3 regions of the Xenorhabdus sp. KJ12.1 genome follow, and region 1 is predicted to be linked to each of the others. Evidence: predicted binding sites of a transcription regulator. Region 1 holds the regulator's gene; each other region holds the start of a gene.

What was found. Region 1 encodes PurR, which represses purine synthesis genes. Its sites were predicted from a motif close to CANGCAAACGTTTGCNTG; they were not measured.
Region 2: the regulator PurR is predicted to act here: its motif matches at 1,165-1,182, upstream of purL (phosphoribosylformylglycinamidine synthase).
Region 3: the regulator PurR is predicted to act here: its motif matches at 1,369-1,386, upstream of cvpA (colicin V production protein).

What each region holds. Positions count from the first base shown of each region.
Region 1 is NZ_CAWNQH010000001.1:94,471-97,761, forward strand. Features, by position in the region: gene sodB (superoxide dismutase [Fe]) at 1-398, shown strand, start outside; gene purR (HTH-type transcriptional repressor PurR) at 929-1,954, shown strand; gene punR (DNA-binding transcriptional activator PunR) at 1,958-2,866, opposite strand; gene punC (purine nucleoside transporter PunC) at 3,003-3,291, shown strand, end outside.
Region 2 is NZ_CAWNQH010000059.1:88,751-92,041, reverse strand. Features, by position in the region: gene mltF (membrane-bound lytic murein transglycosylase MltF) at 1-1,000, opposite strand, end outside; gene purL (phosphoribosylformylglycinamidine synthase) at 1,266-3,291, shown strand, end outside.
Region 3 is NZ_CAWNQH010000061.1:184,059-187,349, forward strand. Features, by position in the region: gene purF (amidophosphoribosyltransferase) at 1-794, opposite strand, end outside; gene cvpA (colicin V production protein) at 827-1,315, opposite strand; gene dedD (cell division protein DedD) at 1,517-2,209, opposite strand; gene folC (bifunctional tetrahydrofolate synthase/dihydrofolate synthase) at 2,199-3,291, opposite strand, start outside.

The DNA of each region.
Region 1 (3,291 bases):
ATGGCGGTATCTTCAATAATGCTGCGCAAGTATGGAACCACACTTTCTACTGGCACAGCCTGTCACCAAACGGTGGTGGTGAACCTACCGGCAAAGTTGCAGAAGCAATCAACAAAGCTTTCGGCTCTTTTGCTGAATTCAAACAGCAATTTACTGATGCAGCCCTGAAAAACTTCGGCTCCGGCTGGACATGGCTGGTCAAGAAAACTGATGGTAGCCTGGCTATCGTTAATACTTCCAATGCAGCAACTCCGCTGACTGGTGAAGATAAGCCTGTTCTGACTGTTGATGTTTGGGAACATGCTTATTACATCGATTACCGCAATGCACGTCCTCAATATCTGGAGCATTTTTGGGCTCTGGTTAACTGGCAGTTTGTGGAAGAAAATCTGGCTTAATTAGCCTATCAGTTAAATACAAGGGTAAGTTTTTCCGGTTCTTCACACATGTTTCATCCATGGATACTTTCTGAATCGTGAAAAACTTCCCCTTGAAAAAATAGATGGCGTTTCACCACAATATTATTTCTGGACTTAAGGTTATTTCCGGACTCAAGCGATCAAACAGAGACTCGCCAGAAAAACAATCATGACTAACGCACTACAGGCAGTCAATAATCCCAATTTCAGATCTGTATCCATAAACCATCCTCATCGTGAAAATTAAGACTCAGCAACATCATAAATTTTAAGTGGTTATTTATCTCAAAGATTAAAAATCGCACTGTGATATTTAATACATATACTTTATAGCATCGATTACTGCTTTCACTTTTGAGCTAGATCAGACAAAATTCACGGTTTCTCGCTAAATTATTGCCAGTTATCTTCCTATATACAAATATAATACTGGCAAATGATTAACAAAGTTCTATATCCAGATAAAGGGTATACAAATTTAGACCAAAAGGTCAGGAGTCCTTTTTATCATGGCAACGATTAAAGATGTGGCTAAACGCGCTGGTGTTTCAACCACAACCGTATCCCATGTTATTAATAAAACCCGTTTCGTCGCCGAAGATACGAAGGCCGCAGTATGGGCTGCCATTAAGGAACTGAATTATTCTCCCAGTGCCGTTGCCCGAAGCTTAAAAGTCAACCACACAAAATCTATCGGGTTATTGGCAACCTCAAGTGAAGCACCCTATTTTGCTGAAATAATCGAGTCTGTCGAAAATAGTTGTTATAGCAAAGGCTATACATTGATTTTATGTAATTCCCATAACAACCTCGACAAACAAAAAGCTTATCTCGCGATGCTGGCGCAAAAGCGTGTAGATGGTTTATTAGTTATGTGTTCAGAATATCCTCAACAGTTGCTGGGGATGCTGGAGGATTATCGCAATATTCCTATGGTTGTCATGGATTGGGGGGAATCCAGAGGGGACTTTACGGATGCCATTATTGATAATGCCTTCCACGGTGGTTATTTAGCTGGCCGGTATTTGATTGAACGTGGGCATCGTGATATTGCCTCCATTCCCGGCCCATTAGCCAGAAATACAGGGGGTGGACGTCATCAGGGTTTTCTCAAGGCATTGAAAGAAGCCAATATCACTATTCGGGATGAATGGGTTGTTCAGGGGGATTTTGAGCCTGAATCAGGTTATCAGGCAATGTGTAAGATCTTAAACCAGAAACATCGCCCTACCGCTGTGTTCTGTGGCGGGGATGTGATGGCAATGGGAGCTATTTGTGCTGCCGATGAAATGGGTTTACGCGTTCCTCAGGATATTTCCATCATTGGTTATGACAATATCCGTAATGCACGCTATTTCACACCAGCACTGACAACCATTCATCAACCTAAAGAACGGCTGGGACAAATGGCTTTCTCCACGCTACTTGATAGGATTATCAATAAACGTGAAGATGCTCAAACCATCGAGGTTCATCCACGTCTTGTAGAGCGTCGCTCTGTTGCCGATGGTCCTTTTATTGATTATCGTCGCTAACAGTTAGTCTTCTTGTAGCCATTCAGCATTAAGCGTTGTGTTATCACCAAGATATTCAAGCAACCAGCTTAATGCAGGTGAATGGCTTTTTTGTGACCATGTCAGACAGCACGGACTATCAGGTAACGGCTGCTCAAGCTCAAGCACACTCAATTTTCCCTGGCGAATAAGCGGTAATGCCCTGTGTTTAGGTACCATTCCCACACACAATCCCTCCATTAAACAGGATAACCCCGCTTCCCAGTCAGGAACAACCAGCCGCCGCTGATTATCTAAAGCCCATGTATCACGTTTAGGCAGGCTTCGTGATGTATCCTCAAGACATAAACTGGCATAAGGCCGCAATTGGTCATCATTTAATTTTTCCGTTACGAACGCCAGCTCATGCTTAGGGCTGGCAACACACAGCCATGGCATAAAACCCATATCCCTGAAACTGTATCGCTCACCAACCGGAGAAGCACGTGTTGCTCCAATAGCAACATCAACACGCCCATCCACCAGCGCATCCCATACACCATTAAAAACTTCGGGATAGATAAATAACTCAATATCCGGAAAATGACGATAGAAATCCAGAATAAGCTGACGTGTCCGTTCTGGTTTAACAACCTGATCAACAGCGATACTGAGTTGTCCTCGCCATCCGTTTGCTACCTGCTGACATTGGTGCCGGGTATGATTCATTTTTTTGATAACAGAACGGGCTTCCTTAACAAAAATAGCTCCTGCTTCAGTTAACTCTACGTCACGGTGACGGCGTTCGAACAGAGAAACTGCCAGCCATTCTTCAAGTTGCTTTATCGTATAACTGACAGCAGAAGGCACACGGTGAAGCTCTGATGCAGCCGCACTGAAACTTCCTGTTCTTGCCACCGCATCAACAACTTCCAGAGAATATTCAGACCACATGTTTCTTCCTTTTAATTTTTTTCATAGCATGGTACAAATAATACCGTTTCACAATCAAAAATCACGCCATATAAAATAAGCTCCATATTTCTTTATCAATTACCACACCGATTGACTAACGCGATTTATTAACACAATGACAACAAATAAAAACTCTCTTCCATTTATGTTTTATCTTGCTGGTCTGAGTATGCTCGGCTACTTAGCCATTGATATGTATCTGCCCGCCTTTGATGCTATGAGTAAAGATTTAAACACATCAAAAGGTGCCATCAGTGCAAGTCTTAGCATTTTTCTCGGCGGTTTTGCCGTTGCTCAGCTTTTATGGGGATTACTTTCCGACCGTCTGGGAAGAAAGCCTGTTCTGATTATCGGTTTGTCCCTGTTTTGCCTCAGCTGTCTGGGCATACTTTGGATAACAGATG
Region 2 (3,291 bases), on a different contig from region 1:
GGGTCAGCATCATCATGCCGCGAACTCCGGTGGGTGAGGTTGCCAGTGGATCCCAGTGTGATTCCTGCCATGCGATAGCTGCAACTAACCGCCAGTCCAGAGAGCCAGCGTATTTTTCAAAAATAGGCTGATATGTCGGCAGTAGTTTGTTGATTGCACGAATAAATGAAATAGTATCGAAGTAATCGAATGAACCAATATGGCTGAAGTATTTATCTTCCAGCCGTGAGGTTATACCGTTTTCGGTCAGCATGTTGAAAAAATCCAGCATTGCTGAATAGAGGCTATAGTCATCATTACGTTTTAAATACCAAGTCAGCGGTTTGTCTTCACTGACATCGAAAGCGATCGCCAGATTAGGATGGATCCGCTGTTGCAGGGAAAGGCTGATAGAATCACTGATGGTATAATCAATTTTACCCTCAGAAACCTGCTCAAGTAGTTCCTGAGTATTACTATGTGATGATTCTTCCCAGCTTAATTCTGGGTAAGATTTTTCTTTCAATTGCTTCAGCTCACTGACATGAGCTGAACCTGCGCTCACAACCAGTGAGCCAGCCAGGTCTGCAAATGAGCGCGGGCGTACCGTACCTTTACGATAAACCAACTGTTGAGATACAGAGTAATAGGCCGGGCCAGTTCGCGTCTGGTTAAGTCTTTCTTTATTGTAGATAAGACCTGCGGCTAAAAAATCAGCTTTGTCATTATCTAAGTCGTCAAAAAGCTGGTTAATGTTAGAACGAAACTTAATGCTTAGTTTGACACCCAGATAATCTGCAAACCGTTTGGCTAAATCATAATCAAATCCTACAGGTTCATTTTTATCATTAAGTGAAATCAGAGGGGAACTGATGGTACTAACCCTAAGTTCCCCCCGCGCCAAGATCCTGTTTATTTGCTCCTGCTGTTTATTAGGCCAACTGATGTTGAGGCCAATAATGGTGGCAGACAGGAGTGCGATAATGACGATGACAAAATAATTTATCTTGATATTGCTCAAACAGTTATCTCTCGTCAGTACGGTTAGGCTCAGTATGAAAAGTCAGATAATAGCATGGTTAAATTTCCAGTACTTAGGAATTTTGCGCAACAAAATTGAAGTCTGCAACTTTATTGGAGCTGTTTTAAAAGTCCATTGTATGTGTTGATAGATTAATTAACGCTCACGCAAACGGTTTCGTCGAGGAGAACATTCCTCTATAATGTCGGCGTTTCCCCTAAGGCATCAGTCAGGCTTTGCTTCTAAGATGAGAGAACCTATTACTATGGAAATTCTGCGTGGCTCGCCCGCTTTATCAGCGTTTCGTATTACTAAGCTCCATTCCCAGTGCCAGGCTCAACAGCTTCCCGTGACAGAAATTTATGCGGAATATGTCCATTTCGCGGAAATAAATTCACCTCTTACGGCAGAAGAACAGGAAAAATTAAACAGACTATTAAAATATGGTCCTTCTTTAGCTGAACATGAACCCAAAGGTCAACTATTTTTAGTCACTCCCCGGCCAGGTACGATATCACCGTGGTCTTCAAAAGCGACAGAGATAGTTCATAACTGTGGGCTGAAACAAATTGCCCGTCTGGAAAGAGGGATTGCCTATTATATCCAATGTGGTGAAATGAATGATATGCAGTGGCAGGCACTGTCGGCTTTACTGCACGATCGTATGATGGAACGCGTGTTTACTCAGTTTGAGCAGGCGGAAGTGCTGTTTTCTCACCAACAGCCAGCACCGTTGAAACAGGTTGATATTCTGCAATCAGGACGCGCAGCATTGGAATCTGCCAATATTGAATTGGGGCTGGCATTGGCGGCGGATGAGATTGACTATCTGCTGCGTGCTTTCCAGAAATTAGAGCGTAACCCGACTGATGTTGAACTCTACATGTTCGCACAGGCAAATTCTGAACATTGCCGCCATAAAATTTTCAATGCGGATTGGGTGATTGATGGTCAGGAACAGGAAAAATCTCTGTTTAAGATGATTAAAAATACATTTGAACAGACGCCGGATCATGTTTTTTCTGCTTATAAAGATAACGCTGCTGTTATGGAAGGTTCTCAGGCGGGGCGTTTTTTCCCTAATCCTGAAAATGGTGTGTACGATTATCATCAGGAACCCGCCCATATATTGATGAAAGTTGAAACACATAACCATCCAACTGCCATTTCTCCGTGGCCGGGAGCGGCGACAGGTTCGGGCGGAGAAATCCGTGATGAAGGTGCTACAGGCCGGGGGGCTAAACCTAAAGCCGGGCTGGTTGGTTTTTCTGTTTCTAACCTGAAAATTCCCGGATTTGAACAACCGTGGGAAGAAGAGTTCGGTAAACCTGAGCGCATTGTCAGTGCGCTGGATATCATGCTGGAAGGCCCTTTGGGAGGCGCTGCATTTAATAATGAGTTTGGCCGTCCTGCGTTATTAGGGTATTTCAGAACGTATGAAGAAGAAGTGACATCCCATAACGGTACTGAATTGCGTGGCTATCATAAGCCGATCATGCTGGCCGGAGGAATCGGCAATATTCGTGAAGAGCACATCCAGAAAGGAGAGATTTCTGTTGGTGCCAAATTGATTGTGCTGGGTGGCCCAAGCATGAATATCGGCCTTGGTGGCGGAGCGGCTTCTTCAATGACATCTGGTCAGTCTGATGCAGAACTGGATTTTGCCTCCGTGCAGCGTGATAACGCAGAAATGGAACGCCGTTGTCAGGAAGTGATTGATTGCTGTTGGCAGCTTGGCAATGATAACCCGATTTTGTTCATCCACGATGTTGGTGCTGGTGGGTTGTCAAATGCGATGCCAGAATTAGTCAGTGACGGCGGACGAGGAGGCCGTTTTGAACTGCGTAATATCCTCAATGATGAACCGGGGATGAGCCCATTACAGGTATGGTGCAATGAGTCTCAGGAACGTTATGTATTAGCTGTAGAGCCGGAGCAGCTTGCTCTGTTCGAGGATATTTGCCAGCGGGAACGTGCGCCGTATGCTGTTATTGGTGAAGCGACAGAAGAGCGCCATCTGTTGTTGAATGATAGCCATTTCGATAACCAGCCAATTGATATGCCATTGGATGTGCTTCTTGGTAAGACACCAAAGATGCTGAAAAATGTGAATTCACTGAAAGCAAAAGGAAAAGGGCTTGAGCGTCAGGGTATTGATTTGGCAGAGGCGGTTAAACGTGTTCTGCATTTACCCGCAGTAGCAGAGAAAACTTTCCTGATCACCATTGGTGACCGCTCAATAACCGGTATGGTAGCAAGAGATCAGATGGTCGGCCCTTGGCAAATCCCCG
Region 3 (3,291 bases), on a different contig from region 1:
GAATCTGGTCGGGCAAGGTAAACAAATTCGAACAGACAGGGAGTTAATGAGGGGGTTTCTGCACACTGGCGAGTAAATAATTGCCCCTGTTCAGTAATATAAATAGCCTCACCTGAAGCGACATCCCGCAGGAACTCAAACCCTAAGGTATCCAGTGCCACACTTTCCGATGCCACCATATATTCACTGCGGCCATCTGCCAGTGTACGTTTCCCTAATACCAGAGGCCGAATCCCGTTCGGATCACGGAAAGCCACTAAACCATGCCCGATAATCATCGCGACACAGGCATAAGCTCCCCGGATTTTCCGGTGCATTGCCGCAATTGCCGCAAAAATATCATCAGGCTCTAATGGGAAATGCGGAAATTGAGTTAACTCATCAGCAAAAATATTCAGCAGGATTTCAGAATCAGACGTTGTGTTGACATGGCGACGGGCATTTTCAAACAGACTTTTTTTCAGTTCCGGTGCGTTTGTCAGATTGCCGTTATGTGCCAATGTGATACCAAAAGGTGAGTTCACATAAAAAGGCTGGGCTTCAGAAGCGCTGGAACTGCCCGCTGTCGGGTAACGGACATGCCCAATTCCGATTGTTCCTTGTAAACGTAACATGTGTTTTGTTTCAAACACATCTTTAACCAAACCATTGGCCTTACGTAAACGGAATTCATTGTTACCATCAATAGTCGCAATACCTGCTGCATCCTGTCCACGGTGCTGAAGCACCGTCAATGCATCATAAATCGACTGGTTAACCGATGTAAAACCAACGATACCAACAATACCGCACATGTAGTCTTTCCTCATCAGTCAGGCGGAGAAGGCTATTTCTCCGGTAGGAAACTCGACGCGTTTTGCAGGTAGTCAAAAAACCACCTGATAATTTGACTGAACTGAGGGATCAACTGCGACTGTTTCCAGTCCGCACTTTGGGGAAGCGGAGTAAATGAGTCTGCAATAAACAAAATGGCAGAAACGATTAATACACCACGCAACGCCCCGAAACAGATCCCCAGAACCCGATCAGTACCTGATAAGCCTGTTCGCTGAACAAGTGAACCAATCACATAATTTACTACTGCACCAACAATCAGTGTTGCAATGAATAAAATAGCAATCGCTACCCCATTGCGCACCAGCTCATCTCCAAGACGGGTAAAATAAACCGCCAGGTAAGTATAGAAGTGGCTTGCAACAAAGAAAGCACATCCCCAAGTGATCAGTGAAAGTGCCTCACGAACAAAGCCTCTAATCAGGCTGACCAGTGCAGAGAAACCAATAATGGCAATAATTGTATAATCTATCCAGACCATATTTTAATCCAAAACAGGCTCCCGACTTTCAGGTCGGGCGCATTCTAACAGAAAACGAAAACGTTTGCGTAGCAGATTTATCACTCTGCTATTAAAAATAATTTAAGGAACCGTTCATATCTGCCTGTACAAGCTATGTGCATTATGAAGGGTTCCAGATCTTTCACGGCGGGTTTTAGCCCAGCATGTAACAGCATGATGTTATGGCGTGTAATTTTTAATTTGCCCCTGTAAGCCGGTTAATTCTCTCAGTTCAGGCAAAATAGACCCCAAAGCCTGTTTTGATGCATTCGGCCCGACATAAATACGGGTTAACTGGCCTTGTACTGCTGAAGAAGGAACCGTATAGACCTGATGCCCTGAAAGACGTAGCCTAGCCACAATTTCATTCACTTTATCCGCATTTTTTAATGCCCCAAGCTGCACAACATAAGCAACGGCCTGCGGTGCCTGTTCAGCAGCACGGGGTTTCACTTCCGGCTGGCTTTCAGTGCGATTCTCTACCTTAACCTGCGGTTTGGTTTCTGTTTTAGGAACAACAGAAAGATCAGGTTTTACCTGTTCTCCGGTGTCTCTTGCCGTTGCTGCCGGTGGCTCAGATACTGATTCCGGGGCTGAAGAGTCGAAAAATGTATCCGTATCTTGCTGCGGCTCCTGAACTTGTGTCTGCATCGCCTCTGCAGCCCCTTCCGGAGGTGCAGACGGCATACTTTGTGTCAGTGGCGGAATCGAATCAATATTCTCTTCATCACCCGGCTTAGGCACTAATGGTATAGAAGCGAATTTTTCCTCATTGTATTTCTTATCGCCGTCCAGCAGCATCGGCAGCACGATGACACTCAGTGCCACAAGAACGATGGTTCCGACTAAGCGATTTTGAAATTTACTTGCCACGTCCCTTTATCTCCTCCAATGACTCCATAACATGAGCGACCGTATGGAAAGAACCACAGACCACGATAATATCCTGCTCTGATGCCTCTTCCATAGCCTGATGCCATGCCTGTTCAACGTCCGGGAATATCCGGGCATCAGGTAGGTGTTCAGCCAGCACAGCCGCTTCTGCACCACGAAATTCATGTAGTGATGCACAATACCATTCGTCAATTTGCCCGCTAAGACAGACCAGCGTTCCCGCGATGTCTTTATCCTGCAACATGCCGACAACACCCCGTACCTTACTGCCCGGTAAACGGGATAACTCCGCCAGTTTTTGTGCCAGATATCCGGCTGCATGGGGATTATGTGCCACATCCAGAATGATACGCGGCTTTTCTCCTATGATTTGAAAACGCCCCGGTAACTGGGCACGCTTCAAGCCATCATGAATAGCCTGTTCATTAATCGCCTGACTGACTTTATCATTCTGCTGTAACAGACAATGAATGACGCCCAGTGCAGTTGCAGCATTAGCTAATGGCAGGTTAGGGATCGGCAACGAGTTAAATTGTCTATCGACTGTGCGCCAGTGCCAGCTCTCTTTTTCTTGGGCAAAATCCCAGTCTTTACCCCGGCAGAATAATTTTGCTCCCAGTTCATCGGCAACATCAGCAATGGAGTGAGGCATATCCGGCTCGCCAACGACAGCAAAGTGCCCATGACGGAAAATACCCGCTTTTTCGCGCCCGATATGTTCACGATCCGCGCCAAGCCAATCCGTATGATCCAGTGCAATGCTGGTAACAGCGGCAATATCTGCATCGACAATATTAGTGGCATCCAGACGACCACCCAGCCCTACTTCGAGGATCACAACGTCAAGATCAGCTTCTTTGAAGAGCTGCAATGCCGCCAGTGTTCCATATTCAAAATAGGTTAAGGAGATATCACCACGCTGAGATTCAATACCGGCAAATACACGGCAAAAATCCTGCTCTGTCGGTTCATTACCCTGAATACGTACCCGCTCGGTATAGCGCACCAGATGTGGAGAGCTGTAAACGCCGACTTTCAGGCCCGCAGCCAGAAAAATGGAT